DNA from 3 places in the Cryobacterium sp. TMT1-3 genome. Region 3 is predicted to be linked to each of the others. Evidence: riboswitches for the same ligand, from Rfam matches in the RefSeq annotation. Region 3 holds a riboswitch; each other region holds the start of a gene.
The links. Region 3 has a riboswitch for thiamine pyrophosphate ahead of thiD (bifunctional hydroxymethylpyrimidine kinase/phosphomethylpyrimidine kinase). Riboswitches for the same ligand answer to the same signal wherever they lie in the genome.

Region 1 (10,004 bases), on a different contig from region 3:
TCGCGCCAGGCATCTTCGAGACACCGTTACTCGCGGGGCTTCCCGAGGCGGCGCGCAGGTCCCTGGGCGAGCAGGTCCCGCATCCGTCTCGCCTCGGCAAGCCAGAGGAGTACGCAGCACTGGTGCGGCACATCGTCGAGAACCCCCTACTGAATGGAGAGACGATCCGTCTTGATGGCGCCATCCGGATGGCGCCACGGTGACGACGCCCACGTTGACGCAGGTTCCCACCGCTGGGCCGCTCGTCGGGATCCGCGTCGTCGAGGTGGGAAGCATTGGGCCAGGGCCACACGCGGCGATGATTCTTGCCGATCTGGGTGCCGACGTGCTTCGTATCGAACGGGAGCGGACAGTGGACCTGGGCGTCTACCCGAAAGAAAACGACACAACTCTCCGCGGCCGAACCCGGCTGCAGGTCGATCTCCGTGATATCACCCAGCGCGAGCACGTTCTCGACCTGGTCGATCGCGCCGATGTTCTCATCGAGGGCTTCCGGCCCGGAGTGGCGGAGAAGCTCGGGATCGGACCGAACATATGTCTTGGACGGAATCCTGCCCTGGTCTATGGGCGAATGACCGGGTGGGGGCAAACCGGGCCGTTCGCCCACAGCGCCGGGCATGACATCAACTACCTCTCTGTCACCGGAATCCTCGACGCCATCGGGCCAGCCGACGGCGGCCCGATCATACCCCTGAACCTCGTCGGCGACTTCGGTGGCGGGTCAATGTTTCTCGTCGTGGGCGTTCTCGCCGCGCTGGCCGAGAGGCAACGCTCAGGACGAGGTCAGGTCATCGACTCCGCCATGACCGACGGAGCCAGCGTGCTCGCGCACATGATGTGGAACATGCGGGCTCACGGAACGTGGCAGGAGGGGCGCGGCCACAACTTCGCCGATGGATCCCACCCGTTCTACGACACCTACCGCTGCGCCGACGGCAAGTATGTGGCGGTGGGGGCACTCGAGCCTCCGTTCTTCGCCCAGCTCCTCTTCGGCCTCGAATTAGAACCACAGCTGGCCGCCGAACAGTGGAACCGAGAACTGTGGCCCATCCTGCGTGAATTGTTCGCGGGTGCGTTCGCGAGCCGCAGCCGTGACGAATGGGCGGAGGCGTTCGCCGGAACCGACGCCTGCGTGACACCCGTGTTGAGCTTCGATGAGGCCCGCCTCCATCCGCAGCTGATGGCCAGGCATGTCATCGGTACCATCGCGGGCATCGACCAGCCCATGCCCGCGCCGCGGTTCTCGCGCACGCCGCCCGCCGTGCCCCCGTCACCGCTCAACGCGCACGCCCCGATCGCAGATGCCCTGGCGCGTTGGGGTGCGCCCGTCAAGTCTTTTGTGTAAGTGTCGGGAATTGGTTAGAGGTGGGGGTTGATTCGGTCGGGGTAAATCATCACGAGCTGGCTGAGGGCTTGCTTCCAATTCGTGGTGACTTGGCCTTCGACGAGGCGGCCTTCGGCGTTGCGTTTGACGCCTGCGGCTCGACCTCGTTCCTTGGCTCGGTCGCGGGCTCGTTTGTCTTCGATGTTGCAGATGGCGAGCCAGAGCATCTTGATCACGGCGTCGTCGTTGGGGAAGTGGCCGCGATTCTTGGTCACTTTCCGCAGTTGGAAATTCAACGATTCGATGCTGTTCGTCGTGTAAATCACCCGCCTCAGCTCGGGCGGAAACGCGAGGAACGGGGTGAAACGTTCCCAAGCATCTTCGAACGTTTTGACGGCCGTGGGGTATTTCACGCCCCGCGGCGACGCCGCGAACTCGGTCAACTCGGCCTGCAACCCGCGCTCGAGGGCCGCTTTGATCAGGCCGGGCACGAACCCGCCCTCGCCGGTAAGTTGCATCGTGCCGGCATCGATCTTCGCGAAGAGACCATCGAGAGCGCCGCTACCGCGCAACTCCTTGATCGCATCGGCGGCCGCACGCTGGGCCGGGGACTTCGGTGCTTTCAGCTTCTCATTTCGTTCTGTCATGACCATTAGTGTCACTCCTTCAAATAGATCCGCAACCCCTTACACAGACCATCTGACACCCTCTCCCGTAGCGGCGCTTACGTCGACTCGAGATAGGACAACGCGCCGACACCGACCTGGAAACCACCTTCAGCGCCTAGCTCGACGACCAATCCCGACAATCGAAACCCGCCCAAAGGCCGCTTGACATCAAAAGGAGCATCCACTCGGGGGGACGCAACCACGCCGAAGCCGCAAGCGATGTATTTACTCAACGCGCAACCTCTGTACTTTCTGACGGTGGAATTGTGCTCTCTGGGCACTATCACTTTAGGCACACCGCCAATGAGATGTTCACCCGCCCCGGAAAAATTAGTGCTCCTATTTGGCTTCGCAGCGAAATACTCGGCGCCGAATGGGGCGAAGGTGCTGGCGGACTGCTCGACACGAAAACACTCGAAGTACAGACCTGGGCTATCAATCAAGCGTCCGCGCGCGTTAGATACCACGCGCTGCTCACGCGGCCTGACTGGTTGTTGAACGTCTCCCGGGGTGACGTTCAACAACCACGCCGAAGCGGCGATTCTCAGATGAGGCAACGAATACAGCTAACCGAGGCTTCTTATAAGTCATCACATAATCTTGAATTATTCAAGACAATTGGTAACATGGGTGCCATGATCACCTCCACTCCAAAGATGCTCAGCGACAGCATTCGTGGTGCCGGCCTGAAGGTCACCGAGTCCCGCCTCGCGGTGCTCAAGGCTCTCGAATCCCAGTCGCATGCCGACGCAAACACAGTGTTCGACTCCGTCAAACTCGACCTGCCTGGCACCTCCCTGCAGGCTGTCTACGGCGTGCTCACCGCCCTCACCTCGGCCGGTCTGCTGCGAAAGATCGCCCCCGCCCGCTCCTCAGCGCGCTACGAGCTGCGCACCGGCGACAACCACCATCACGTCGTCTGCACCCGGTGCAGCGCCGTTCAGGACGTCGACTGCGTCGTCGGAGAGGCACCCTGCCTCACCCCGTTGCACGACAGCGGCTTTGCCATCCACACCGCAGAGGTCACCTTCTGGGGACTCTGCCCCGCCTGCCAACTGACCAATAGCTAGTCCGCAACAACCAGTCAAGGAGATATTGTGACGAACATTACAACTCAGAGCGGGTCGCCCATCGGTGAAAACGAGCACTCGCTCACCACCGGCCCCGACGGCGTAACCGCCCTTCACGACCGCGTACTGGTCGAGAAGCTCGCGGCGTTCAACCGCGAGCGTGTGCCGGAGCGCAACCCGCACGCCAAGGGCGGCGGAGCGTTCGGCGAGTTCGAGGTCACCGAAGATGTCTCGGCGTACACCCGCGCGGCCGTGTTCCAGCCTGGCGCCAAGAGCGAGGTGCTGCAGCGCAACTCTTCCGTCGCCGGCGAGCAAGGTTCCCCCGACACCTGGCGCGACGTCCGTGGCTATGCGCTCCGTTTCTACACGACCGAGGGCAACTACGACATTGTCGGCAACAACACCCCGGTTTTCTTCATTCGTGACGGCATCAAGTTCCCCGACTTCATCCACTCACAGAAGCGCCTCGGCGGTTCCGGTCTGCGCGACGCAGACATGCAGTGGGACTTCTGGACCCTTTCACCCGAGTCGGCCCACCAGGTCACCTACCTCATGGGCGACCGCGGCCTCTCCCGCTCGTGGCGTGAGCTGAACGGCTACAGTTCGCACACCTACCAGTGGATCAACGCCGAAGGCGGTCGCTACTGGGTGCAGTACCACTTCAAGTCACGCCAGGGTGTACACAACATCACCGCTGAGGAGGCCGAGAAGATTGCCGGTGTTGACGCGGATTACTACCGTCGCGACTTGCACGACGCCATCGAGCGCGGCGACTTCCCCACGTGGGACGTCTTCGTGCAGATCATGCCCTACGAGGATGCGAAGACCTACCGATTCAACCCGTTCGACATCACGAAGGTCTGGCCCCACGCCGACTACCCGCTGGTGAAGGTTGGCCACTATACGCTCAACCGCAACCCGGTGAACTTCTTCGCTCAGATCGAGCAGGCAGCGTTCTCGCCCTCGAACCTCGTGCCCGGCATCGACATCAGCCCCGACAAGATGCTCATGGCCCGCGTGTTCTCCTACCCGGACGCGCAGCGCGCCCGCATTGGGACCAACTACAACCAGCTCCCGGTGAACCAGCCGCACGCTGCCGAAGTGCACAACTATGAGCACGAAGGCCACATGCGCTACCAGTTCAGCGATGCGACCGCGCGCACTTATGCGCCGAACTCGTACGACGGCCTCGTCGCCGACCCGGTCGCCGCCGGTGAGGGTGGCTGGGAGACCGACGGCGAGCTCGTTCGCGCCGCACAGACCCTGCACTCCGAGGACGACGACTTCGGCCAGGCGGGCACGCTGTACCGCGAGGTCTACGACGACGGCGCCAAGGCCCGCCTGCTCGAGACCCTCGTGGGCCAGTACAGCGCACTGACCGTCGACCGCATCAAGGAGCGCTTCATCTGGTACTGGACCTCGGTCGACTCCGACCTGGGCGCCAAGATCACGGACGCCCTCACCACGGGCGCACACACGGCCAACGCCGAGGCCCAGCCCGTGAGCGTAGGCGAGTAACACCACGCACCACACGATGGCTGGTTCCCCTCGGGGAGCCGGCCGTTGTGCTTTCGAGGCCGCTCTCCCTCCGCCTCCAGAGCGAGCGGATATCCCTCGACCGTGCACTCGACTGAGCTGTTGTTGGTGAGCTGCAGGTCCTATTCGTCTATCCGGACATCGTCAGCCTGACGCCGCCGACGAACAGATACCAAATCCTGACACGCTAAACCCATCGTCACCGGAGAAGACGCCCACATCGTCACCCCGGGAGACGTTCAACACCGGGTAATTGACTAACAGCTCGTTGGCCAATTGGGAGGTGGCCGTGAAGAGACCTGATTCGCTGGCCGCCTGCGGACACCTAAATGAGCCTGCCCCTGGGGAGTGGGTGAGACGTTTTTCCGAGACGTTCGGCTGCGTCGGTAATACGCGGGATCGAGTGTCGAGATCCGGGCGCACTTGGCGTCTTGGAAAGCTGTACTTTTCTGAGACAGTGCGTCGCTGGCCTTCTTGTACACCTGTGCGCCTCATAACTAACAGAGAGCGCGGATGTTTGGCCGCGTCCAGGATTGGATGAGAACGAGGGCGCTGCGATACGCTAGGCCGTAAGCCAAGTGACACGGGGTGCTCCATCTGGAGCTGAGATAACACCCGTTGAACCTGATCTAGTTAGTACTAGCGAAGGGATGTCGCGCATATGCGCACGCCAGAAGACCTGATTCCTTTCACCTGTTCAGCTCTCGACGGGGTGCGGTCTCACCCGCCGCTCGTGCAGTGCATTACCAATAGTGTTGTGGTGAACTTCACCGCGAACGTGCTGCTCTCGCTCGGTGCGGCACCCGCGATGGTCGACATTCCGGGTGAGGCGGGCGCGTTCGCGCGGGTCGCATCCGGGCTGCTCGTTAATCTCGGTACCCCCACCGTGGAACAACGCGACGCGATGGTCGAGGCCGTCACCGCCGCGAACGACGCCGGCACACCGTGGGTGCTCGACCCCGTTGCCGTTGGTTTCCTGCCCGTGCGCACGCCGCTGGCCTTCGCCCTGCGCGACCTGCGACCCACGGTGGTGCGCGGAAACGCGTCGGAGATCATCGCGCTGGCGGGTGCCGGCTCCGGTGGGCGCGGGGTCGACTCGTCCGACGAGGTGGATGCCGCACTGGCCGCAGCAGACGCACTAGCAGGCATGACCGGTGGGGTGATCGCCGTCTCCGGGCCCGTCGACATCATCACGGATGGCCGTGAGCTGGTGCGCATCGACAACGGGCATCCGCTGCTCACTCGCGTCACCGGCGGGGGCTGTGCCCTCGGCGCGGTCATGGCTGCGTTCGCCGCGGTCGACGACGACAGGTTCGCCACCACGGTGGCCGCGGCCACGGTTTACACCGTCGCGGCCGAGCTTGCGGCAGAGTCCGCCGCCGGTCCGAGCAGCTTCGCTGTCGCCTTTGTGGACGCCCTGGCCACCGTCAGCGCGCAGGACATCGCGCGCCGGGCGGTGCTCCGATGAACCTCGACTTGTCGCTGTACTTGGTGACCGACTCGGCGCAGGCCGCCGCGGCCGGTAGCAGCATCGTGGACGTGGTGTGCCGCGCCGTTTCTGGGGGAGTGAGCGCCGTGCAGGTGCGTGAGAAGGAGACCGGCGGGCAGGAGTTCCTCGACACCGTTCTGCGCATCGCGGATGTGCTCCCGGACACCGTGGCGCTGATCGTGAACGACAGGGTCGACGTGTTTCTGGCCGCCCGTGCTGCCGGACGCCGGCTGGCTGGGGTGCACGTCGGACAGTCCGACCTGCCCGTTGGCGCGGTGCGCGACCTCGTTGGGGGTGACGCGGTGATCGGGCTCAGCGCGTCGACGGATGCCCAGCTGCGCCGCGCGGCCGAGGATCCGGCTTTGGTCGACTACGTCGGCATCGGCGCGCTGCACGCCACACGTACCAAGAGTGACGCGCCCCCTGCCCTGGGGCTGGTCGAGTTCGCTCGCCTGGTCGGGGTTAGCACGCTGCCGGTCGTGGCCATCGGCGGGGTCGGCCTGCGCGATCTGGCCGCCCTCCGTGAGTGCGGGGCTGCGGGCGTCGCGGTGGTGTCGGCGATCTGTGCGGCGCCGCACCCCGAGCACGCCGCCCGCGAATTGCGGGCAGCGTGGGGAGCGACGGCATGACCGGCGCATCCCCCCGCATTGCCCGCGTGCTGAGCATTGCTGGTACCGACCCGACCGGCGGAGCGGGCATCCAGGCTGACCTCAAAAGCATTGCGGCGAACGGGGGCTACGGCATGGCCGTGGTGACCGCACTGGTTGCGCAGAACACCCACGGTGTGCGCTCGGTGCACGTGCCGCCGGTTTCGTTCCTGCGTGAGCAGCTGCACGCTGTGAGTGACGACGTCGAGATCGATGCCGTCAAGATCGGGATGCTGGCCGATGTGCACGTCACCCACACCGTGAGCGAGTGGCTCGGCCAAGTGAAGCCCAGGCTCGTAGTGCTCGACCCTGTGATGATCGCTACGAGCGGCGACCGGCTGCTCACCGAGGAAGCCGAGCAGGCTCTCCGCGACCTGCTGAGCGTCGTGCACCTGGTGACGCCCAATATCCCGGAGCTGGCCATCCTCGCCGGTTCTCCTGTGGCGACGAGATGGTCGGCGGCGCTGCGCCAGGCGCAGCAGGTCGCTGAGACGGTACGGGGTCCTCGTGCTGGCCAAAGGCGGGCACCTCGCCGGTTACCTCGTGCCAGATGCCCTCGTCGATGCCCACACCGTGCGAGAGTTTCCCGGGCTGCGGATCTACACCCCGAATACCCACGGAACCGGGTGTTCCTTCTCCTCCGCCGTCGCGACCAGGGTGGCGTCCCGGGCCGGCACGGCCGCGCCGAGCCTCGCGCACTGGGGAGACGCCGTCGCCGAGGCGAAGCTCTGGCTGACCGAGAGCATCGCCCACTCCGGCGACCTGCAGGTCGGGTCCGGCCACGGTCCGATCCAGCACTTCGCCGGACTGTGGCAGCGCGGCGGCCTGCAGACCCGGCCCAGCCCGGCGCAGGTGGCCGAGTCGTGGTGGCACGACATCCGTGACATCCGCACAGACACCGACGAGTTGCCGTTCATTCGAGCGCTTGGGGACGGCTCGCTGCACCGGGAGGCCTTCGTTTGGTACCTCGCCCAGGATGCCCTGTACCTGCGCGACTACGCCCGGATGCTGGCCGTCGCGAGCCGGCTCGCCCCGACCGCCACCGAGCAGGCGTTCTGGGCGGCCAGCGCGCACGGCGCGATCGCCGCCGAACTCGACCTGCACTCCAGCTGGATTGCCGACGAGACCCTGGCCGGCGTGCAGCCCAGCGAGACGACGACCGCCTACCTGAACCACCTGGCGGCCGCCGGCGCGAGCGGCGACTACGGCGTGCTTGTCGCGGCGCTGTTGCCGTGCTTCTGGATGTATCAGGATGTCGGTAGGCGGCTGCATCCGCTCTCGCACGACGCGCATCCGTACCGCAGCTGGCTGGATACCTACGCGGATGAGGAGTTCGCTGCCTCCACCGCCCGCGCAATAGAGATCGTCACCACGGTTGCCGCCACCGCGGATGAACCGTCGCGGCACCACATGGCCCAGGCGTTCCGCGCGTCGGCCGGGCACGAGCGAGAATTCTTCGCCGCGCCCCTGATCAGCCGTCGGTAGGAGTGCAGGTCCATCCTTTCGCGCCCCCAGCGGTTACCGGAGCGGCCACTCGTCAGGCAGACTGCGGCCTATGGACGGGCGAGACAGGAGCTCAGTTGCGGAGGATGAGTTCGCACAACTGCATGGTGCTGACGTTGTCAGCGGCGTTGCTTGAGGTGACTTCATGCGCTGGGGTTGCGCGGCGAGAGGCTTCAACCTCGCCCACGAAATCGCGCAGGTGCAGGTCTCGTTTTGATGCCGGAGATGGCGCTTTCGGTGGGTGTGAAAAAGTCGTGACGTTCTGGCCGACCCGGCGCCAGCTTGTGCGTCTGCTGGAGTGCGAATCTGCAGGACCAGGCGTGCGACATCTGTGATCAGCACGTGACCGGTGTCGCCGGAGACTCGCAAGACCTTGGGCTCGCTTGAGTATGAGGGTAGGCCGCTGAGGTGCAGCGTGCTGACCATGCTGGAAGCGAACTGCAGAGTTGAGGAGGGGGCGACGGTCGCGCCGTGCGAATTGGAGTAGTTGACTGCTGGATCAAGAAGAGAACGCCTGGACCGAGCGGATGGATCGGATCGGCCACGGCCTGAGCTGGGCGGTGGAGGACACGCGCCCCGAGGAAGAATCGTGAAACCGCGAGCGAGCAATGATGTCGCGCGCCCCTTGGCCGACCGGCACGACACGGTGCTGGCTGGGGTGTCCGGTGACCGTTCCCCAGTGACCCAGCATCGGCACGATCGGCTGTTGCGTGCACTGGCCCAGATCTGTCTCGATGGTCATCACACGTTTCGACGTCCTGAAACCATTCGAATCAGAAATGCGATCACGGCGAGAACCAACAACACCACGCCGACCCATAGCAGAAAGTTAAGGGACTGCACAAAACCACCGGTGATCAAGAGCACAATCGCAATAATGGCCACAATTACAAATAGCATGTTCATCGTTCTGCTCTCCCTCGTCCTCTACGTTTCTACTAGGTCACCATACATCCCGAGGACACACCGGAAAAGTTTTCGGTCACCTCATCCCGATCACGGCGCCTAAGTTTAATTGGCGTGAGCTTTAATTGCTGGAGTCCTGCTGCGCGGCGAAGGACGCGACCGCTGATTCCAAACGGTCGAACGTGAGGTTCTGGTGCGGCACCTTAATATTGAGGACTTCGAAAGTCGAACCGTAGTGGTGGATGTACCCGAGTACCTTCTCGGGTGAACGCTCGTCTTGCCGCCGGTCACCTACACGCCACTCGTGGTCCGAAAGAGGACGCACTTCGAGGTCTTCTGCCGTGCACGGTTCATGACTGTGATTTACCATTGAATCTCCTTCGTGTTGAACAATCCGTCGAACTCGGTCGATGTTCCACCCGATGTTAGGAGTGACTTGGGGAAAGCGGGCAGCGGCACCATCCGCCGCAAGCTCATCCAGATCTCCACCCTGGCCAGACGGATCGTGCTGCACCTGCCTAAGGATTGGTCCTGGAAAACCGGATGGTCGGCGTTGTTCGCGGCAGTTTGCCACCAGGCGGAGTCCGCGTTGGTTTCGTCAGGGGTCGATTGGTCCTCAGTCGCGCTATGAGCGTGACCAACTTCATGGCTGGCATATCGCGGACCTGATGGCCGTCAGCGCGCGTACTGGTGTCCAGCGGTGGGGGCGGAGAGCCTTGCTTCCATCTGGTTCCTCGCTGCGGCTCTTCAAAGGATTGAGGGCGGGTGCGTTGGTGCGTCCCGCCCACTCGTGGGCCTGGACGGTCAGCGTGCCGAGTACCCACCATCGACGAGGTGGTAGCTGCCGGTGATGAAGCTAGC
Region 2 (10,004 bases), 220 kb from region 3:
ACGCTGTTGGCCGAGCCGACGCTGCACAGGTCGGGTTCTCGATTGAGGGAACCGGTGAGCAGTTCGGCGAAGGTGGTGTGATCGTCGACGATGAGAATGCGAATCTGCCCGGCCGTGGACCCGGGCAAGGAAGCGGTCGCAGTTGTTCCCTGCACGCTGGGTTCACTCGGGGACATCTGGGTGGTCATTTGCGGTGACCTCTCTGCCCGTTCGCAAGCCTCGAAGTGGACGGACAGCACGGCACTGTTCCGGTTGGCGAGACCAGTATCAGTACAAGATGAGTTTCTGTCGAGTACTGTCTCTTTTGCCCCCCATATGGTAGGGAGGCCAGCGGGCGGGTAGCCCGCTCAGGCGCGAGCGACGGCGCGTCGCAAGAATGACGTGACAACATCAGTAGCCTCCCGGAGGGAATCCGCGACCGGCTCTGGTCGTGGAGTAGTAGGGGCGGGTCGCGAAGTTGGCCCGTTCGTCGGCGACACGCTGAGCTGCTCGTGCAGCATGAGCAGGGCGGAGAGCACGTCGGCCAGGTCGCCATCGCCGTCGGCCGTCGCGCGCAGCAGGCGCAGCTGGGCGGCCCGCAGAATCGGGCCAGGAGCGCAGCCCAATTCATTTTGCATGGCGTGCCGGCACCGGTCGTAGGCTTGCAGGCCCTCGGCGTGGCGTCCACTCATCTCGAGTCCGAGAATAAGGGCCGTCCATGCTCGTTCATTGAGCGGTTCGTCGGCCAGTGCCAGATTCGCGAACTCGAGGGCATCATCGATGCGGTGTAGCGCCGCGGCGGTCTCCGACGCGAGGATGCGGGCGCTGGTGAGGCGGGCGGCGTGCAAGTCACGGGCTTCCGCCGCCCAGCCGGGCACGAGTTCGTCGCCAAGTAGCGGCGCATTGGCGAGGTCCAGAGCGCGCAGCAGCAGGGGGTAGGCGAGGCCGGAAATGGTCTTCTGGGCTCGGAGCAGCAGAACATCGAACTGGTCGAGGTCGACGTCGACCAGGTCGCGGTCGAGAACGTAGCCGCCCGTCGTGGTCTGCAGTGGGCCGAATTTTCCCGCTCCGGGCTGCAGGTGGCGGCGTAGCACACTCACATAGCTTTCGAGGGTGGGCAGTGCTTCGACTGGGGCGCTTGCGCCCCAGAGCAGTTCGATCAGGCGGTCCTTGGAAACCGGCAGCCCGAGATTCACGAGGAGAATCTCGAAGATCTGACGGGGTTTGGGGCCGCCGAGCTGGTGAGCGCGCAACACGACCGGCCCGCGTCGAATGGTCAGGTTGCCAAAGACGTGCACGGTCAGGTGGCCCTTGGCCGCGGTCGTTGGCTGTTCTCGAGTGTCGAATCCGGTTGTCATAACGACCTCCACTGTTGGAATGCGACCATCGTGCCCGGTTGCTCCGAACCGGGGAAGCCGCGTGTGGAGTAGCCAAATACCCCCAATCTCGGGGGGACGGATCAGGGAGCGGTGTGGTGGCTGGTGCCGAGGGACCAGCGTGCTCCCTGCGGGCCGTCGAGAACGAGGGCGATCGCCTGATTTGGGATCTCGAAAATCAGCGTTGCCAGAACGGATGCCCGGACCGGCACCTCCAGCCGGTCTGGTTCAACCCAGAGCGCTGTGGCACGAGAGCCGAGGCCGGACAAAGAGTAGTCGCTGGCGTCGAAAGTGAGGCTGGCGGCATCCGTTCTGGTGAGCTCGAGCAGGACGCGCACACGGTGGGCTCCCGGGGCTACGGTGCTGGCGAGGCTGTCGCCCCCGCTGGGCGGCACCCAGCCATCGGAGTCGAGCGGGATGACCGCGCTGATGCGAGCGAGCCCGCCGGGCACGGCGGCGGTGTCACCGAGCGGCGTGCTCGGCTTCGTGCCGGTGACGAGCAGCACGGCAGCCAGGGCCGCCATCACGAGCCAAACGATGACAAGCACAATCAGGATTCTGCGGCGGCCCTGAAGCGGTGTGCGCGTGGTGCCGGGCCGCGTGTGCCGGGTGGTCTCTGGGTGCTTCTCGCCATCGTCGGGGCGCACCAGGCGCAGCGTGGAGTTTGCGGGGGTCATGGCGGAATCCTGGACTCGGCACCATGGGAAAACCCTGATGCCCGCCGCCTGCCGGGTGGTGCCTGGTCGAGGCGGCGGCTAGAACTCGACGTCGCTGACCCGGCGCGCGGCAGCGACCTTCCGGCGACGCCGAAAGGTGGGCTGCGGCGGGGCGGGGATGCGTCGACGCTCGGCCTCGGTGCGGGCGCGACTCCGGCGGAGTTCTAGCTTGAGGCTCTGCTCCCCGGTGCGCATCGCCCAGCGATGATTCGCCGCGAACAGGGGCTTCAGCAGCGGCACGAACCGGCGCAGCCCGCGCTTGGCGAGGTTCACCCGCCAGTCATAGCGAATCTCGACCTCCGGGCCGTCCTGCGAGAAGGACCAGCGCCCGGTACCGACGAGGTCGCCCTCTGCGCCGATCGAGAACCCGGTCGCGCTGCCGCCCAGTATCGTCCTGCTTGCCCAAGTTCGACAGGGCAGCGCTCGCCGAACCGTGAACCCTGGCCCGTTTTTGCGTTGCGGGCCCGCAGTCACGGTTCGGCGAGCGGATGCGCCGGCTCGCGCAATCAGCGCTCGTCGGCCCTGACCACGCGGAGCGGCAGGTAGACCGAGCTGCCCAGCCGGGTGAACTCGGCCGACTTCTCGGCCATCCCGGCCTCGATCGCCTCGAGGCTGGTGAGGCCGTTCTCTGCGGCGTACACCCGCACATCCGCTGAAATGCGCATGGAACAGAACTTGGGACCGCACATGCTGCAGAAATGGGCGGCCTTGGCCGGACCGGCCGGCAGCGTCTCGTCGTGGAAGCTTTGCGCTGTATCCGGGTCGAGGGAGAGCGCGAACTGGTCGGCCCAGCGAAATTCGAAGCGGGCCCGGCTGAGGGCGTCGTCGCGTTCCTGCGCGCGCGGATGCTGCTTGGCCAGGTCGGCGGCGTGGGCGGCGATCTTGTAGGTGATCACCCCGGTTTTCACGTCGTCGCGATTGGGCAGCCCGAGGTGTTCCTTGGGCGTGACGTAGCAGAGCATGGCGGTTCCGGCCTGGGCGATGATGGCCGCGCCGATCGCGCTCGTGATGTGATCGTAGGCCGGCGCGATGTCGGTCGCGAGCGGGCCGAGGGTGTAGAACGGGGCCTCCTCGCACAGCTCTTCTTCAAGGCGCACGTTCTCAACGATCTTGTGCATCGGCACGTGGCCCGGCCCCTCGATCATCACCTGCACACCATAGGATTTCGCGACCTTTGTCAATTCCCCGAGGGTGCGCAGCTCGGCGAACTGCGCTTCGTCGTTGGCGTCGGCGATCGAGCCGGGGCGCAGGCCGTCGCCGAGGGAGAAGGTCACGTCGTAGCGGCGCAGAATCTCACAGAGCTCCACGAAGTGGGTGTACAGAAAGCTCTCCTCGTGGTGGGCGAGGCACCAGGCAGCCATGATCGAGCCGCCCCGCGAGACGATGCCGGTGACCCGGTTCGCAGTGAGCGGAACGTAGCGCAACAGAACGCCGGCGTGCACGGTCATATAGTCGACACCCTGCTCGCACTGCTCGATCACGGTGTCGCGGTAGATCTCCCAGGTGAGCAGGGCCGGGTCGCCATTGACCTTCTCGACCGCCTGGTAGAGCGGAACGGTGCCCACCGGAATCGGCGAGTTACGCATGATCCACTCCCGCGTGAGGTGGATATCCTGGCCGGTGGAGAGATCCATCAGGGTGTCGGCGCCCCAGCGGGCAGCCCAGACCATTTTCTCGACCTCCTCGGCGACCCCGGAGGTCACGGCGGAATTGCCGATGTTCGCGTTGATTTTCACGGTGAAGGCCTTGCCGATGATCATCGGCTCGCTCTCGGGGTGTTTGTGGTTGGCGGGAATGACAGCCCGGCCGCGCGCCACCTCGTCACGCACGAGTTCGGCCGAGACGCCTTCGCGCGCCGCGATGTAGGCCATCTCGGGGGTGACCCGGCCCGCCCGCGCCCAGACCAGCTGAGTCGCGGCACCGTCGATGGGCAGCGGATGCTCCCACCCGGCCCGCGTCTTCGGCAGCCCCTTCTCGAGGTCGATCGTTGCCGTGTCGTCGGTGTACGGGCCCGACGTGTCGTACAGGTCGAAGTGTTCGCCATTGCTGAGGTTCACCCGGCGCACCGGAATCTCCAGGCCGGGCCAGGCCGGCACCGGTTCGTAGCGTTTGCTGCTGCCCAGGATCGGGCCGGTGGTGACGGTTTCGGACATGATTGTTTCGTCAATTGTGCGCATGGGACTCGAACTTCCTACGCCGGCATTACCCGGACAGGTTCAACGGTCGACGGCCCTGGCCGTCCTCTCAGCTCGCTGGTGCGCGCTCCCGTGGTGTGTGTGTCTTCTGACCCCCTCACCCTAGCGCGCGTCACGCGCTCGGGCACGCTCGGCGGTCACCGCGCCCGTTGTGGGCCGCCGCGCCAGGCATGGGTGGCGTGACCGCCGGGAGCTGGCGCCCGAGCCTGCGCGAGGGCGAGAGCTGGCGGGGGGCATCCGCTCAGCGGGAGAGAGCGGCGAGCTCGGCCCGGGTTGAGGCACCGACCTTGCGCAGCAGGTTGGCTACGTGGAACTTCACCGTGTTCTCGCTGATGGTCAGCGCTTCGGCGATGGCCTTGTTCCGGGCGCCCGAGGCGACGAGCTCGAGTACGCCGCGTTCCCGGGGGCTCAGGCCCCAGGCAGCAGCGGTTGTGACGGATGCTGTGGGCGCGTCGAGCGGCAGCGACACCGCCATCTCGGATCCCCAGCCCGCGGTCGCCTCGACATTGAGCGAGCCGCTGAGCGCGACGACCCGCGCGGCCAGCTGGCGCACGCTCGGCACCTCGGCATCGAGGTCGCCCGGTCCGTCGTCGCGAATGCGAATGAGCAGGTTGCTGCCGTCGCAGTCCCACTGCACGCGCACCCGGCCGACGCCGGCCTGTTCGACCAGGGCGAGCACGGCGCCGCGCACGATGGCCCTGGCTTCGTGAGCGACTTCGCCCGGAAGCGCGCGCCCGTTGACCGGCGGCTCGATGAACTGCACGTCGAGGTCGCCGAAACGCACGAGTGGGCGCAGATCGTTCTTGAGGCGTTCGAAGGCGCGGGCGACCGGTTCCTCGGTGAGGCTGCGATCGAGGTCGCTCACCGCGCGCAGGGCGACCATCGCGCTCGCGGCGAGTTCGATGGCCTTCTGCCGGGCGGCCGTGTCGCTCGTGCTGCTTGAGCGGAGCACGGCCAGCAGGGATTCCAGCGTCGTCGCGTGCGCATCAGTGAGGTCAGCGATGAGCTTGGAGCGTTCGGCGGCCATGCTGCGCGCGGACTGGGCTGTCTGGGTGGACTGCAGGGTGGAGTCGTCAGGGAAGGTCATGCCTCCAGCCTATCCAAACCATCCTCTGGGCCCGCCCAAGACCATTCGTTCGGGTAGTTTAACCGTTCATTTGGCGGGCCGCGCACCCGCTCGAAAGAGTGGAGCATTGACCTATGACCAAAACAATGACCACCCCGAGAACAGCGGATGCCCTCGGCCTCATTTTCGCCGAAAACAGCCGCGTGGTCGACGTGCTGCGGGCATCCGCTTCGTCACTCGACGTTGCGGCGAGTCTGCTCGCTGCGGCGCCGCGAGTGTTCGTGCTCGGCGCCGGCCGCTCCGGACTGGCGCTCAAGATGACCGCGATGCGCCTCATGCACCTCGGGCTGGACGTGCACGTGGTCGGCGAGGTGACCAGCCCGGCCATAGCTGCCGGCGACGTGCTGTTGGTGGCAAGCGGATCAGGCACGACGGGCGCCATCGTGCGTGCCGCCGAGACGGCTGACGGTGTGGGCGCGAGCATTCTCGCGCTGACCACAGCGGCCGCGTCACCGCTCGGGCAGCTTGCCGCGGTGACCGTGCTCATTCCCGCGGCCGCCAAGCAGGACCACGACGGACAGGCGTCGGCCCAGTATTCGGGCGGCTTGTTCGAACAGTCCGTGCTGCTGGTCGGTGACGCTCTCTTTCACACGCTCTGGCAGTTGAGCGGCCGCACGGCCGAAGAGCTCTGGCCGCGTCACGCCAACCTCGAGTAAGACCGACCGGGCCCGGGCCCGGGCACACACACCACTGAAACCAACAGAAAGAAGAACCCCATGAAGCTTCAGGTAGCAATGGACGTACTGACCACCGACGCCGCACTCGCGCTCGCCGCCCAGGTCGCCCCGCACGTCGACATCATCGAGCTCGGCACCCCGCTGATCAAGGCCGAGGGCCTGCGCGCCGTCACCGCGATCAAGGCTGCGCACCCCGACAAGATCGTCTTCGCCGACCTCAAGACGATGGATGCCGGCGAGCTCGAAGCCGACATCGCCTTCGCCGCCGGCGCCGACCTCGTGACCGTGCTCGGCACGGCCGGGGACAGCACCATCATCGGTGCCGTCGCCGCCGCGACCAAGCACGGCAAGGGCATCGTTGTCGACCTCATCGGCGTCGCCGACAAGGTCACCCGCGCCCGCGAAGTCACCGCCCTCGGCGCCAAGTTCGTCGAGATGCACGCCGGTCTCGACGAACAGGCCGAGCCCGGCTTCTCGCTCGAGAAGTTGCTGAACCAGGGCGAGACCGCCAGGGTTCCGTTCTCGCTCGCCGGTGGCGTGAGCCTGGCGACCATCGCCTCGGTGCAGCGCGCCGGGGCATCCGTTGCCGTCGCCGGCGGAGCCATCTATGGCGCCGAGGACCCGGCTGCCGCTGCCGCTGCCCTGCGCGCCGCGATCATCTAAGATCCGGCTTCATCTGGTGCCGTCCCGCTTCGCGCGGGGCGGCACTTTCGCGTTAAGCGGATGCCCGCGCCACAGTCCCGCAGAGACCGCTCGGTCCTGGCCACCGCCAGCAGAAATTCGGTCGGGGCCGGGCCCCGTCCCCGGGCCCAGTTTATAGACTCGGCCCACCTCCCGGGCCCCGTGCAGAAAAGGGAACCTCGTCGGAGGGCCCCGCTAGGCTGGTGGCGCCCGAGACAGTCGGCGGCATCGTCGCCGCGAGAGGATGCGCCCCGCATGAGCAGCACCATTTTCGACCGAGCCAGGCCCGCCCAATCCGTCGTGACCGCCGCGCTGGCCGGCACGCGGCAGAGCTCCTTCTGGCTCGACGATCTCGCGCCGCGCGCGAGCTATCCCCGGCTCACCAGCAACCTCGATTGTGACCTTGCGGTCGTCGGGGGCGGCTACCTCGGCCTGTGGACCGCCGTGCTGGCCAAGCAGCAGAATCCGGCAGCGCGGGTGGTGCTGTTGGAGGCGCGCACGGTGGGCTGGGCGGCATCCGGGCGCAACGGCGGCTTCTGCGAGGCGAGCCTCACCCATGGTGAGGAGAACGGCCGCACGCGTTGGCCGCACGAGATCGACCGCCTGACCGAGCTCGGCTACGAGAATCTCGATGAGATCGAGCGCACGGTGGCCGCACTCGGCCTCGACTGCGATTTCGAGCGCACCGGGGCCATCGACCTCGCGGTCGAAGAGCACCAGGTGGAGTGGCTGCGCGCGGAGTCGACCGACGAGAACACGGTCTTTCTCGATGCGGAGGCCGTGCAGGCCGAGGTGAAATCGCCGACCTATCTGGCCGGGGTCTGGTATCGGCGCAGTAATGCCCTCGTGCATCCCGGCAAGCTCTCTGCCGAACTCGCGCGGGTAGCAACCGATCTCGGCGTCGAGATCTTCGAGCATTCGCTCGTGCAGAACCTCAACACGACCGGGCTCAGCGCCGCCCAGGGCACCCGGGTCGTGACCCGCGGCGGCATCGTGACCGCAAAGAAGACAGCCCTCGCCACCAACGTGTTCCCGTCGCTGCTCAAGCGCAACAGGCTCGCCACCGTGCCGGTTTACGACTACGTGCTCATGACCGAACCGCTCGATGCGAGCCAGCTCGCCGCGATCGGCTGGCAGAACCGGCAGGGCCTCGCCGACCTGGCCAACCAATTTCATTACTATCGGCTGAGTGTCGATAACCGCATTCTGTTCGGCGGCTACGACGCCGTGTACCACTACGGCCGCAGGGTGCGCAGCAGCTACGAGAACCGCCCCGAGAGCTTCGAAAAGCTCGCGAACCACTTCTTCACGACGTTTCCGCAGCTGGCTGGGGTGCGCTTCAGCCACAAGTGGGCCGGCGCCATCGACACCTCCACGCAGTTCTGCGCCTTCTTCGGCCAGGCTCGCCAGGAGCGGATCAGCTACGCGGCCGGGTTCACCGGCCTCGGCGTGGGCGCAACGCATTTCGCAGCCCAGGTCATGCTCGACCAACTGGCCGGCCGCAGCACGGAACGCACCGAACTGGCCATGGTGCGGGGCCGGCCGCTGCCGTTTCCGCCGGAACCCATCGCATCCGCTGGAATTCAGGCAACCCGCTGGGCGCTCAACCGCGCCGACCGAAACGGCGGCAAGCGCAACGCCCTGCTCAAAACCCTCGATGCCCTCGGGCTCGGCTTCGACTCCTGAACGATCAGCCGAGCAGCAGTTTGCTGAGCTGGTCGGTCGAGTGCACGACAGCGGTCGCGGCGGCCGCTTCGGCGGGAGAGCCGTAGCCCCACTCCACCAGGATGGCCGGAATGCCGTTTGCTTCAGCGCCGATGGCATCGTAGCTGCGGTCGCCGACCATGACGGCTCCGCTGGTGTCGACGCCGGTCGCGGCCAGGCGGGCCAGGGCCTCGGCCACGATCTCAGCCTTGTGGCTGCGGGTGTCGTCGGCAGATGCCCCGACCGTTGCCGTGAAGTATTTAGCGAGATCGAAGTGCGTGAGAATGGCGATCGCGCTCAGTTCCGGCTTGCTCGTGGCGAGGGCGAGGGGAATTCCCGCAGCGTGGATGCGCTCGAGCAGGCCGGCTACGCCGGGATAGACGGCCGTATCGAGCGCGGCGGCGCCGTGATAATCGGCCCGGTAAACCGCGGTGGCCGATGCGGCCTCGTCGGGGGTCATGCCCGCGTACTCCTGGAAGGCGTCGAGCATCGGCGGGCCGACGTAGGCGAGCAGGTCGGCAGCGCTGGGAACGGGGCGGCCCATCCGGGTGAAGGTGCGGGCCAACGAGGCGGTGATCGCCGGGGCGGAATCGGTGATGGTTCCGTCGAGGTCGAAGAGGATGGCGCTCCAGGTGCGCGTCAATGTTGCGTTCATTCGGCATAGCCTAAACGGTTCGCCGCCCATCTACCCCATTTGCCCATTTTCCTCAGCTTTTATCCGGCTTCGTCAAAGGCTCAGCGCACCTCGATCGGGGCACCAGCCGCCGACGCAATCTTTCCGTCGTCATTGCCCTGGATCAAGGGCATCGCGGCCGACTTTCCGGACACCAACTACGCCGCCTACGAGTTGCCCGCCGGCCCCGGAGGCCAGTCGACCTTCAGCTTCATCAACTGCTGGGGAATCCCGCAGAACTCCGACACAGCGGATGCCGCCAGCTCCGTGGTCGAGTTCCTCACCAGCGACCAGGCGCAACTCGCCGCGGCCGCTGCCTTCGGAGTGATCCCCTCGACCGAGTCCGCCGCGGCGACCTACGCCGAAACCTTTCCCGAGAACGCGTCGTTCGTCGCGAGTGCCGACTACGCGGTCAGCCCGGTGAATTTCGCCGGATCGGCCTCGGCCATCACGGACTTCAACTCGAAGCTCGAGGGCTTCATCGGCGGCGTGCCGAAGGCAATCCTCGAATCGCTCCAGACCAGGCTGCAGGCCACCCTCGACGAGGCCAACGGCCAATAGCGTCTGCGGGCCCGGCCCTACGGGCCGGGCCCGCACATCATCAGGTATCAAGGGAGACACCATGGCACGCAGACTGACGGCGGGCGCGCGCAAGCCGCGGGCCGGCATCCGCTCGGGCGAAACAAGATTCGGCTGGCTGTTCATCGGCCCGCCGTCGTGACACTGTTCTTTTTGAGTTTGCAAGGCATGTGGAACGAGTACGCGCACTTCGTTGTCTCGCGGCAGGACGCCGACCTGAATACCCTGACGACCGGTGTCGCCTCGCTCGTGTCGGGGCAGCTCGGCTCGGGCAACCAGTATCCGCTGGTGCTGGCTT
Region 3 (10,004 bases):
GCGTGATCTTTCTCGATGAACCCACCGCCGGCCTCGACCCGCGCAGCCGCCGCACGCTGTGGGACATCGTGCGGGGCCTCGTGGCGGAGGGCGCGACCGTGCTGTTGACCACCCAGTACCTCGACGAGGCCGACCAACTCGCTGACCGCATCGCGGTACTCGACGGGGGCCGCATCGTCGCCGAGGGCACGCCGAACGAACTCAAACGCCTCGTGCCGGGCGGTCACCTTCGGCTGCGCTTCGCGGACGCTGCCGCGTTGGATACCGCCGCCCGCCTGCTTGACGAGTGCACCCGCGACGCCGTCGATCTCGCCCTCACCGTACCGAGTGACGGTGGAATCGGGGCGCTGCGCTCCGTGCTGGACCGCCTCGATGCAGCTCACATCGAGGTCGCCGACCTCAGCACCCACACCCCGGACCTCGATGACGTCTTCCTCGCCCTCACCGGCACGAAGACTCCGGCCGGCCCGGTCGACGCGAAGGGAATGACGTCATGACCACCGTTTCTGCGCGGGTGAAGCCGGCCGCGGGCATCCGGCGGCCGTCGCACGTCATCGCCGACTCGCTCACCATGCTGCACCGCAACCTGCTGCACATGGTGCGCTACCCGGGACTGTCGGTGTTCACCATCGTGGGGCCGGTGGTGATTCTGCTGCTGTTCGTATTCGTGTTCGGCGGCACGCTCGGGGCCGGGCTGCCCGGCGTGAACGCGACCGGCGGGCGCGCAGCCTATCTCGCCTACGTGGTGCCGGGCATCCTGTTGATCACGATCGCCGGTACGGCCGGCGGCACCGCGACCACAGTCTCGATGGACATGACGACGGGGGTGACCGCACGGTTTCGCACCATGGCCATCTCGCGCGCCGCGGTGCTCGCCGGGCACGTGCTCGGCAACGCCATCCAGGCCTTGATCGCGGTCGCGCTCGTACTCGGCGTTGGCCTGCTGATCGGGTTTCGTCCCACGGCTTCACCGCTCGAGTGGATGGCCGCAGCCGGCCTGCTCGCACTCGTCGCCTATGCGATCAGCTGGCTCGGGGTGGCCATGGGCATGCAGGCCAAGTCGGTCGAAACGGCGAGCAACCTGCCGCTGATCCTGACACTGTTGCCGCTGCTCGGCAGCGGCTTCGTGCCGACGGAGTCGATGCCGGCCGGGTTGGCCTGGTTCGCGCTGTACCAGCCGTTCACTCCGTTCATCGAGACGATCCGCGGGCTGCTGCTCGGCACCCCGCTCGGCACCAACCCCGTGTTCGCACTGGGCTGGTGCGTCGCGACCGCGTTCCTCGGGTACGCCTGGTCGCGGGCGATCTACGAACGTAAGTCGGTGCGCTGAGTTCACGCCGTTCGGGAAACGGTCGGGCGCTCGGCCGCCTGTGCTGCTGCCGCGTATAGGCTGGCCCGTGACACGGGGTGCTCCACACAGTGTGCGAGCTGAGATCAAAACCCGTTGAACCTGTCTAGTTAGTACTAGCGAAGGAATGTCACGAATGATCGATCGACGCCACCCTCTCACGCTGCGGCAGACGCCCAGGATTCTCAGTATTGCCGGCACCGATCCCACCGGCGGCGCCGGAATTCAGGCCGACCTGAAAAGCATCGCGGCCAACGGCGGCTACGGAATGGCGGTCGTGACTGCCCTGGTCGCGCAGAATACGCGCGGGGTGCGCGCGGTGCACACCCCGCCGGTCCATTTTCTCCGGCAGCAATTGACCGCGGTGAGCGACGACGTGACCATCGACGCCGTCAAGATCGGCATGCTCGCGAATTTCGCGGTGATCACCGAGGTGGGTTCCTGGCTGGAGGAGTGTCGGCCGCCGCTGGTCGTGCTCGACCCGGTGATGGTGGCGACCAGCGGTGACCGGCTGCTCGACGCCTCAGCGGAGCAGGCACTGCGCGACCTGATTCCGCACGCAGACCTCGTCACGCCCAACGTTCCCGAGCTGGCCGTCCTGCTCAATGAGCCAGCGGCGATCGACTGGACCGAGGCTCTCGAACAGGGCGAACGGCTGTCGGCCCGCACCGGAACCACCGTGCTGGTCAAGGGCGGGCACTTCACCGGAACAGCCTGCCCCGATGCTCTGGTAAACACCCACGGGCTGCTCACGCACAAGGTGCTCGAGTTCACGGCGCCGCGCATCGAGACCAGGAATAGTCACGGCACCGGGTGTTCCCTGTCGGCGGCGATGGCGACCGTGCAGGCTCGAAGGGGGAACTGGGCGCAGTCCCTCGCCGAGGTCAAGGACTGGCTCCAGGATGCCCTGGCCCACGCTGACGAGCTCGAGGTCGGCCGGGGAAACGGTCCGATCCACCACTTTCATCGGCTGTTCGCGCGCGCAGGCGCCTCCTCCAGTCCGGGTGCACGGGCCTGACCGTTCGATTAGTCGAGCGGGGGCAGGCTGGCCAGAAGCCGCTGCGCGGCATCCGTCGGGTCGTCGGCGTCGGTGATCGCCCGCACCACGACCACCCGAGTGGCGCCGGCCTCGACCACCTGGTCGATGGTGCCGAGGTCGATACCGCCGATGGCAAACCACGGGCGCGGGCTGGCAGCGGATGCGCTCTGCTCGGCCGCGTAGCCCAGCAACTCGGTTCCGACCGCGGCGCGACCGGGCTTGGTCGGCGTGGCCCAGACCGGGCCGACGCAGAAGTAATCGAGATTGTCGGCGGCGAGCGCGGCATCCACTTGCTCGGGGGTGTGCGTGGACAGGCCGATCCGCGGGGCCGGGCCGAGCAAAGTGCGGGCCGAGGCGAGCGGCAGGTCGGTCTGCCCGACGTGGAACACCGGAGCGCCGGCGAGACCGGCGATATCCGCCCGGTCGTTGACGGCCCAGAGCCGGGCCCGTTGCTCGGCGACCGTGCGCAGAATTTCGAGATAGTCGAGCTCTTCGGCGGCATCGATGGTCTTGTCGCGCAGTTGGATGATGTCGACCCCGCCGGCGAACGCGGCGTGCACGAAGTCAGCGAAATCACCCCGATCCTTACGCGCATCGGTGCAGAGATACAGCCGGGCGGTCATCTGGTCCATTTGTCCAACATTAGGTGGCTGCTGCCCGGCCTCGGGCGCCGCAGCGGGCTCGAGGCGTGAGCGCGTATAGGCTGGGCCCTGACACGGGGTGCTCCATATTGTGTGCGAGCTGAGATCGATACCCGCTGAACCTGTCTAGTTAGCACTAGCGAAGGAATGTCCGCATGATCGATAGCACTCGCCACCCGTCCCCACTCTGCGAAGCGCGCCATGAGTGAGCGGCGGGCCCATCGCAGCGTCGACGTTGCCGTCATCGGTGGCGGCATCATCGGTCTCGGCATCGCCTGGGCCGTGGCGCAGACCGGCCGCACGGCGGTCGTCATCGACCCGGATCCGGCCGGAGGTGCCACCTTCGCGGCCGCCGGAATGCTCGCGGCAGTGAGCGAACTGCATTACCAGGAGGAGGCGCTCCTCGAGCTCATGCTCGCCTCCTCGGCGCTGTATCCCGCCTTCATCGAATCGCTCGGAACCGCGTCGGACCTCACCGGGTACCAGAGAACCAGAACCATCAACGTCGGTGCCGAAGCGGCCGATCGGCAAGCGCTCGCCGACCTTCGCGGCGTACAACTGGTCAACGGGCTGGGCGTTGAGCCCCTGACCGTTCGCGAAGCACGTGAGCTCGAGCCGCTGCTGAGTCCGCGCATTTCCGGTGCCTTCCTGGTGGGCCAGGATCATCAGGTTGACCCGCGCCAGCTCACCGCGCGCATCCAGCTCGCGTTGGTCGGGCTCGTCAGAGACGGCCAGCCAGCCGTGCTTCGCGTGCGTGCCCGTGGGCTCCTGCACGACGTTGCAGCGGATGCCTCCTCGCGCGTCACCGGCGTGGCCCTGGTTGATGGCTCAACGGTCAGCGCGACCGAAGTGGTCGTGGCCAACGGGCTCGGGGCGGCCGACCTGAGCGGGCTGCCCGAGCACCTGCGCCTGCCGCTGCGCCCGGTCTATGGTGAGGTCCTTCGGCTGCGTGTTCCCGAGCACCTTCGGCCGTTGCTCACCTGCACGGTGCGCGGCCTGGTGCACGGCGTGCCGGTCTATCTGGTCCCCCGCACCGACGGAACGCTCGTGATCGGAGCCACCCAGCGTGAAGACGGCTCGAGCGCGGTGTCGGCCGGTGGCGTTCACCAACTGCTGCGGGACGCCCAGGAGCTGGTGCCGGCGGTCAGCGAACTCGAACTTCTCGAGGTGACCGCTCGGGCGCGGCCGGGAACGCCCGACAATGCGCCGCTGCTCGGTCGGGTCAGCCGTTCCGGAGCCGACAGTGGCGATATTCCCGGCCTCATCATCGCCACCGGATTCTTTCGCCACGGGGTGCTGCTCACCCCGATGGCTGCCCAGCACTGTGTTGACCTCATCGAGGGGAACGCCACGGATCGGTGGCGGAGCTTTCGGCCGGATCGTTTCTCGGCGAGCCGGGTTCTCGCATCCGCTTCGCTCAACGGAGGCCACTCGTGACCGTCACCATCACCGTCAACGGCCAGAGCCGAACCGTGCGGGCCGGTGGCAGCGTGACCGACCTCGTAGCCCAGATCACCGATCGCCCCATTGACGCAGAGGGCCGGGCCGACGACGGGGGCCGTCTCGGCGTGGCCGTCGCGCGGAATGCCGCGGTCGTTCCCCGCAGCCAGTGGTCGTGCACCCGGTTTGCCGCCGGCGATGAAGTTGAAATCGTTTCTGCGGTTCAGGGAGGTTGATCGTGCCCACACACACTGACAGTCTGATGATTGACGGCGTCGAGTTCACCTCGCGCCTGATCATGGGTACCGGGGGCGCGCCGAGCGTGCACGGCCTCGGCGAGGCGCTGCGTGCCTCCGGAACCGAACTCACGACCGTCGCGATGCGGCGCCACAGTGTGGCGAGCTCCGAGTCGCTCTTCGAGCTGCTGCTGCAGCATTCCATTCGCGTGCTGCCGAACACCGCCGGCTGTTTCACGGCGCGCGAGGCCGTGCTGACCGCCGAGCTGGCCAGGGAGCCCCTCGAGACCCACTGGATCAAGCTCGAAGTCATCGCCGATGAGCTGACCCTGCTGCCCGACGCGGTCGAACTGGTGGAGGCCACCGAACAGCTCGTCGCGCGGGGCTTCAAGGTCTTCGCCTACACAAATGACGACCCCGTGCTCGCCCTGCGGCTCGAACATCTTGGCGCCGTGGCCGTGATGCCGCTGGGGGCGCCGATCGGCACCGGGCTCGGCATTCTCAACCGGCACAATATCGAGCTGATCGTGGCCCGCGCCGGCATCCCCGTGGTGCTCGACGCCGGCATCGGCACCGCCTCCGACGCCGCCCTCGCCATGGAATTGGGCTGTGACGCCGTGCTGCTGGCCACCGCGGTCACCCGCGCGCAAAACCCGGCGCTCATGGCCGACGCCTTCAAACACGCCGTGATCGCGGGCCGGCGCGCGTCGCTGGCCGGCCGCATCCCGCGGCGCGACCTCGCCCTGGCGTCGTCACCCGTGATCGGACGGCCCGACCTGTGAAGCGGATGCCGGCGCTCGCGCCGCTCGTCGAACCGGGCGAGCCGCTCACCACGGCCGAACGGGAGCGGTACTCCCGCCACATTCTCCTACCCGAAATCGGCCTGCTCGGCCAGCGCCGGCTGAAGAATGCGCGCGTACTCGTGATCGGAGCTGGCGGTCTCGGTTCGCCGGTGCTGCTCTACCTCGCCGCCGCCGGTGTGGGCACCATCGGCATCGTCGACCATGACACGGTGGACCTGAGCAACCTGCAACGCCAGGTCATCCACGGCGTCGCCGATTTGGGCCGGTCGAAACTGCAATCCGCCGCCGCGGCGGTCGCCGAGCTCAACCCACTCGTCACCGTGCACCAGCACGACGTCTGGCTGTCAGCGGCCAACGCGCTCGAACTGTTCGCCCGGTACGACCTCATCCTCGACGGCGCCGACACCTTCGCCACCCGCTATCTGGTCAGCGATGCCGCAGCGCTGCTCGGCAAGCCCTGCGTCTGGGGCTCCATCCTGCGCTTCGACGGGCAGGTCAGTGTCTTCTGGAATCGGCACGGTCCCACCTACCGCGACCTGTATCCGGAAGCGCCGACGGCCGGGACGGTACCCGGGTGCGGCGAGGGCGGAGTGTTCGGAATGCTGTGCGGAACGATCGGTTCCACGATGGTCGCCGAAGCCGTCAAACTCATCACCGGGGTGGGACGTACCCTGCTCGGCCGGGTCGTGCTGTTCAACGCGCTCGACGCCTCGTGGCGCGAAATCACGATTGCGCCCGACCCCGCTACCGAGCCGGTCACCGAACTGATCGACTACGACCTGTTCTGCGGCACGCCCCCGGCGTCGCCTCAGGGGGACCAGTCCATCTCCGTGCACCAGCTCGCCGCCATGCTCGATGCGCGCTCACGCGGCGAGCTCGACTTCGATCTCGTCGACGTTCGTGAACCAGAGGAATATGCGATCGTGCACATTGCCGGATCGCTGCTGGTACCCAAGGGCGGCATCCTCTCGGGGCAGGCCCGCCTCGCCCGCGACCGCGACATTATCGTGCACTGCAAGGCCGGCCCCCGCGCCGCAGCCGTACTGGCCGAGCTGCAGCGCCGGGGGTACGCGCAGGTGCGCCAGGTTGAGGGCGGAATCGTGGCCTGGACCAGGGAAATCGAGCCCGCGCTGCCAACCTATTGAGTGAGCCGCAGCTCGCGGCACGTGTTTGAGAACGTGGCACTGGTTTGAACGCAGGCCGTCATCTCAAACAGGGGCCACGAGGGTCAGTCGCCGATCAGGGCGTAGCGGTGGGCCCAGGGGCGCAGCATCTCGACGGCGGCACCGACCCGAAAGACCGTGTCGTCATCAAAGGGATGCCCGACAATCTGCACTCCGGTCGGGATACCGCAGTCGGCCATGCCGCTCGGAACCGCCAGCACCGGGCAGCGGTTCGCGATGTTGAAGGGCACGGTCATGTGCGCCTGCCAATAGTGGTCGAGGTGCTCGCCGCCGGTCCTGATGCCGTTCAGATAGTGATCGTCGGCGGTCAGCGACGCCACCGCCGAGGTCGGGCAGATCAGGGCGTCGAACCCGCTCATCACAGCGGCGAGTTGGCCCTGCAGACGGGTTTCGGCGCTGAGCCCGTCGAGAAAACGGGTGCCGGCGGTCGCAGCGCGGGCATCGGCCATGAACTGCACCGTATACGCGGCGAGCCCGCTCTCGGCGCCGCGGGTCTCGTCCTCCATGGCGGGCCCGAGAGTATGACCGAAGTGGGTGAACGACACCCGGTGCATCTCGGCCGTGGTCCACGGCAGTTCGACCTCCTCGACGATCGCCCCGGCGCTCTGCAGCGCCGCAGCGACCGCGCGGGTGTTCGCCTCCACGTCGGCATCGACGAGGTAGTCGCCGAGTCGAATGCACAGGGCGATGCGGAGGCCGCGCGCCGAGGCCCACGCCCCGGACAGCGGTGCGGTGTCGGCGAGCGAGGTATGGTCGCCGGGGTGCCGGCCGGCCATCACGTTGGCGAGCAGGGCGGCATCCGCTACCGTGCGGGCCATCGGGCCGTCGCCGCGATAGTGGTCGGCGGCGAGCGGCGCTACACCCGGGATGCGGCCGTACGGTGCCTTGAACCCGACGGTTCCGGTGAAGGCCGCCGGCAGACGGGTCGATCCGGCAATGTCCGAGCCGGTGGCGAGCGGCGTAAAACCCGCCGCGAGGGCAGCGCCGGAACCGCCCGAGGAGCCGCCGGGGGAGAGTGCCAGGTTGAACGGATTGCGGGTGACGCCCCAGAGCGGCGAGTGGGTCACCGTGGCACAGCAGAATTCGGGCGTCGTGGTGCGGGCGTGCACGATGCCGCCGGCCGAGCGGATGCGGCTGATCACCGGATGATCGGCGTTCGCCACCACCGCGCGCTGGGCCACGAGCCCGTTGCTGAGCACGTGCCCGGCGAGGGAATGCTTCTCCTTCGCCGCGACCGGCAGACCGAGCAGTGGGGCGAGAGCGCCGCCGGCCCGGTACTGTTGCTCGGCGTTGCGGGCCGACTCTCGTGCCGCATCGACCAACTGCTCGGTGAGCGCGTTGACCCGCGGGTTGACCGCGTCGATGCGCTGAAGGACCGACTCGAGCAGCTCGATTGGCGACAGGTCGCGCGACCGAAACAGGTTGAGCGCCTCGGTTGCGCCGAGGTAGTGCAGGTCGGTCGCCGTGGTCGTGCCCGACACCGTTACGCCCGGACCGTCGACGCCAGTGCGGGGGCCGTGGCCGAGTCGACCAGGGCGCCGTTGACCAGATCGGTAGTGACCTCGGTGAGCAGCGCGAGCCCGGCAACCATGTCGGCATCCGTGGTGAATTCGCGTTCGCAGTGCGAGACGCCGTCGACGCTCGGAATGAACAACATGATCGAGGGCACGATGGTGTTCATCGCTACCGAGTCGTGGCCGGCCATCGTCTGGATGCGGCGGGTGGAGAGCCCGGCCCGCACGGCGGCTGCCTCGGCCAGCTGCAGGCCGTTCTCCGGAAAATACCGGATCGGACGAACATCGAAATCGGTCACAGTGATCTGGATGTCGTGTTCGACGGCGAGAGCAGCGATTTTCTCGAGCAGGGTCGCGCGGGCCGTCTGCACGATCTGTGGGTCGCCGCTGCGCAGATCGGCGACCAGGCGCACCCGGCGGGCGACGACGATAGGGGAGTTGGGTTCGAGGGTCAGCTGCCCGACCGAGGACACGATGGCCTCGTCGGCGAAGTCGGTAGTGACTTCGCGCACCATGAGGATGATCTTCGCGGCAGCGACGAGGGCGTCGTGGCGATCGGCCATGGCGGTCGCCCCGGTGTGCGACTGCTCGCCGAGCACCTCGATGTCGAGCTTCTGGGTGTACCAGCTGCGGTCGACGACGCCGATCGCGATCTCTTCGCGCTCCAAAATGCGACCCTGTTCAATGTGGATCTCGGCGTAGCTCACGGTGACCGGGCGCGGGTCGGTGCCGAGGTAGCCGATCTCGGCGAGGGCGGCGCGAGCGGTCACCCCGGCCAGGTCCGTCACGTCGAGCATCTTCTCCTGATCGAACAGGCCGGCGAACACGCTGCTGCCCATGACGCTCGGTGCGAACCGGCCGCCCTCTTCGTTGAACCAGTTCACGACGGCGAGGTTGAACGACGGCGCCGTGCCGCTCGCTCGCATCAGCTCGTCGACGTTGCGGGCCGCGTGCAGGGCCGCGAGCACGCCGTAGGCACCGTCGAATCGTCCGCCGAGCGGCTGGCTGTCGAGGTGCGAACCAACGAGCACGTAGGGTGCGCCGGGGGTCCACTCGATCAGCCCGAACATGTTGCCGATGCCGTCAACGTGCAGGGTGTAGCCGGCGTCGGTGATCCACTTTGAGAACCACGCGCGGCTTTGCGCGTCTTCGGCGGTGGCGGCCTGGCGGTCGACGCCCTGTCGGGGTGTGGCACCGATGGTGGCGACGTGGTGGAAGTCCGTGAGAAAATCAGCGGATGACATGTGTGCTCCTTTAATACAGCGAGTGATGCGCGAACGGATGCTGAGGTGTCAGCCCAGGCGCCCCCGCGTTTCCGGCACCTTGGTGAGGGTCACGAGCAGGAACACGATCACGGCTGCTCCGGCCATGTAGAAGCCGGGGGCGAAGGCGACCCCCGAGCTGGCGACGAGGGCCGTGCCGACGAGCGGTGCCGTACCGCCGAAGATGGCGTAACCGAGGTTGTAGCTCACGGCGGCGCTCGTGAAACGGGTTCTGGTCGTGAAGATCTCGACGAAGAAGGTGTAGCAGCCGCCGCCGTAAATGCACAGCGGAATCACGAACAGCATCTGGCCGAGCAAGGCGAGGGGCAGGCTGCCGCTCGTGACGAGCATGAAGCTCGGGATGGCGACAATTGCGATCGCGGCCGACCCGGCGATGAGCATGGGCTTGCGCCCAACCCGGTCGCCGATGCGCCCGCCGATCGGCAGCAGCACGGCGTACAGGGCGAGGGCTGCCGCATTGGCCAGCAGGGACTGTTCGCGGCTGAGGTTACCGGTGGTCTGTACGTAGGCCACGAA

Region 1: linked by a shared signal. The riboswitch ahead of thiM (hydroxyethylthiazole kinase) and the one ahead of thiD (bifunctional hydroxymethylpyrimidine kinase/phosphomethylpyrimidine kinase) in region 3 are both predicted to bind thiamine pyrophosphate.
Region 2: linked by a shared signal. The riboswitch ahead of thiC (phosphomethylpyrimidine synthase ThiC) and the one ahead of thiD (bifunctional hydroxymethylpyrimidine kinase/phosphomethylpyrimidine kinase) in region 3 are both predicted to bind thiamine pyrophosphate.

What each region holds. Positions count from the first base shown of each region.
Region 1 covers NZ_SOFW01000019.1:23,051-33,054, forward strand. The annotation lists gene E3O25_RS05630 (SDR family NAD(P)-dependent oxidoreductase) at 1-203, shown strand, start outside; gene E3O25_RS05635 (CaiB/BaiF CoA-transferase family protein) at 200-1,345, shown strand; partial or broken gene E3O25_RS05640 (transposase) at 1,360-1,767, opposite strand; gene E3O25_RS05645 (Fur family transcriptional regulator) at 2,628-3,062, shown strand; gene E3O25_RS05650 (catalase) at 3,090-4,580, shown strand; TPP riboswitch at 5,173-5,266, shown strand; gene thiM (hydroxyethylthiazole kinase) at 5,260-6,066, shown strand; gene thiE (thiamine phosphate synthase) at 6,063-6,716, shown strand; partial or broken gene E3O25_RS17685 (bifunctional hydroxymethylpyrimidine kinase/phosphomethylpyrimidine kinase) at 6,713-7,150, shown strand; gene E3O25_RS17690 (bifunctional hydroxymethylpyrimidine kinase/phosphomethylpyrimidine kinase) at 7,242-8,219, shown strand; gene E3O25_RS05675 (hypothetical protein) at 8,737-8,979, opposite strand; gene E3O25_RS05680 (hypothetical protein) at 9,265-9,513, opposite strand; gene E3O25_RS05685 (SDR family NAD(P)-dependent oxidoreductase) at 9,948-10,004, opposite strand, start outside.
Region 2 covers NZ_SOFW01000040.1:432,195-442,198, reverse strand. The annotation lists gene E3O25_RS16700 (response regulator transcription factor) at 1-188, opposite strand, end outside; gene E3O25_RS16695 (BTAD domain-containing putative transcriptional regulator) at 348-1,337, opposite strand; gene E3O25_RS16690 (hypothetical protein) at 1,439-2,032, opposite strand; gene E3O25_RS16685 (hypothetical protein) at 2,111-2,545, opposite strand; gene thiC (phosphomethylpyrimidine synthase ThiC) at 2,578-4,248, opposite strand; TPP riboswitch at 4,243-4,350, opposite strand; gene E3O25_RS16675 (LuxR C-terminal-related transcriptional regulator) at 4,508-5,353, opposite strand; gene hxlB (6-phospho-3-hexuloisomerase) at 5,467-6,048, shown strand; gene hxlA (3-hexulose-6-phosphate synthase) at 6,109-6,732, shown strand; gene E3O25_RS16660 (FAD-binding oxidoreductase) at 7,006-8,436, shown strand; gene E3O25_RS16655 (HAD hydrolase-like protein) at 8,441-9,109, opposite strand; gene E3O25_RS16650 (extracellular solute-binding protein) at 9,149-9,688, shown strand; gene E3O25_RS16645 (glucose transporter permease) at 9,860-10,004, shown strand, end outside.
Region 3 covers NZ_SOFW01000040.1:215,464-225,467, reverse strand. The annotation lists gene E3O25_RS15560 (ATP-binding cassette domain-containing protein) at 1-497, shown strand, start outside; gene E3O25_RS15555 (ABC transporter permease) at 494-1,330, shown strand; TPP riboswitch at 1,394-1,493, shown strand; partial or broken gene thiD (bifunctional hydroxymethylpyrimidine kinase/phosphomethylpyrimidine kinase) at 1,476-2,321, shown strand; gene thiE (thiamine phosphate synthase) at 2,375-3,019, opposite strand; TPP riboswitch at 3,094-3,193, shown strand; gene thiO (glycine oxidase ThiO) at 3,230-4,465, shown strand; gene thiS (sulfur carrier protein ThiS) at 4,462-4,704, shown strand; gene E3O25_RS15530 (thiazole synthase) at 4,731-5,486, shown strand; gene moeB (molybdopterin-synthase adenylyltransferase MoeB) at 5,492-6,652, shown strand; gene E3O25_RS15520 (amidase) at 6,736-8,172, opposite strand; gene E3O25_RS15515 (M20 family metallo-hydrolase) at 8,175-9,449, opposite strand; gene E3O25_RS15510 (MFS transporter) at 9,498-10,004, opposite strand, start outside.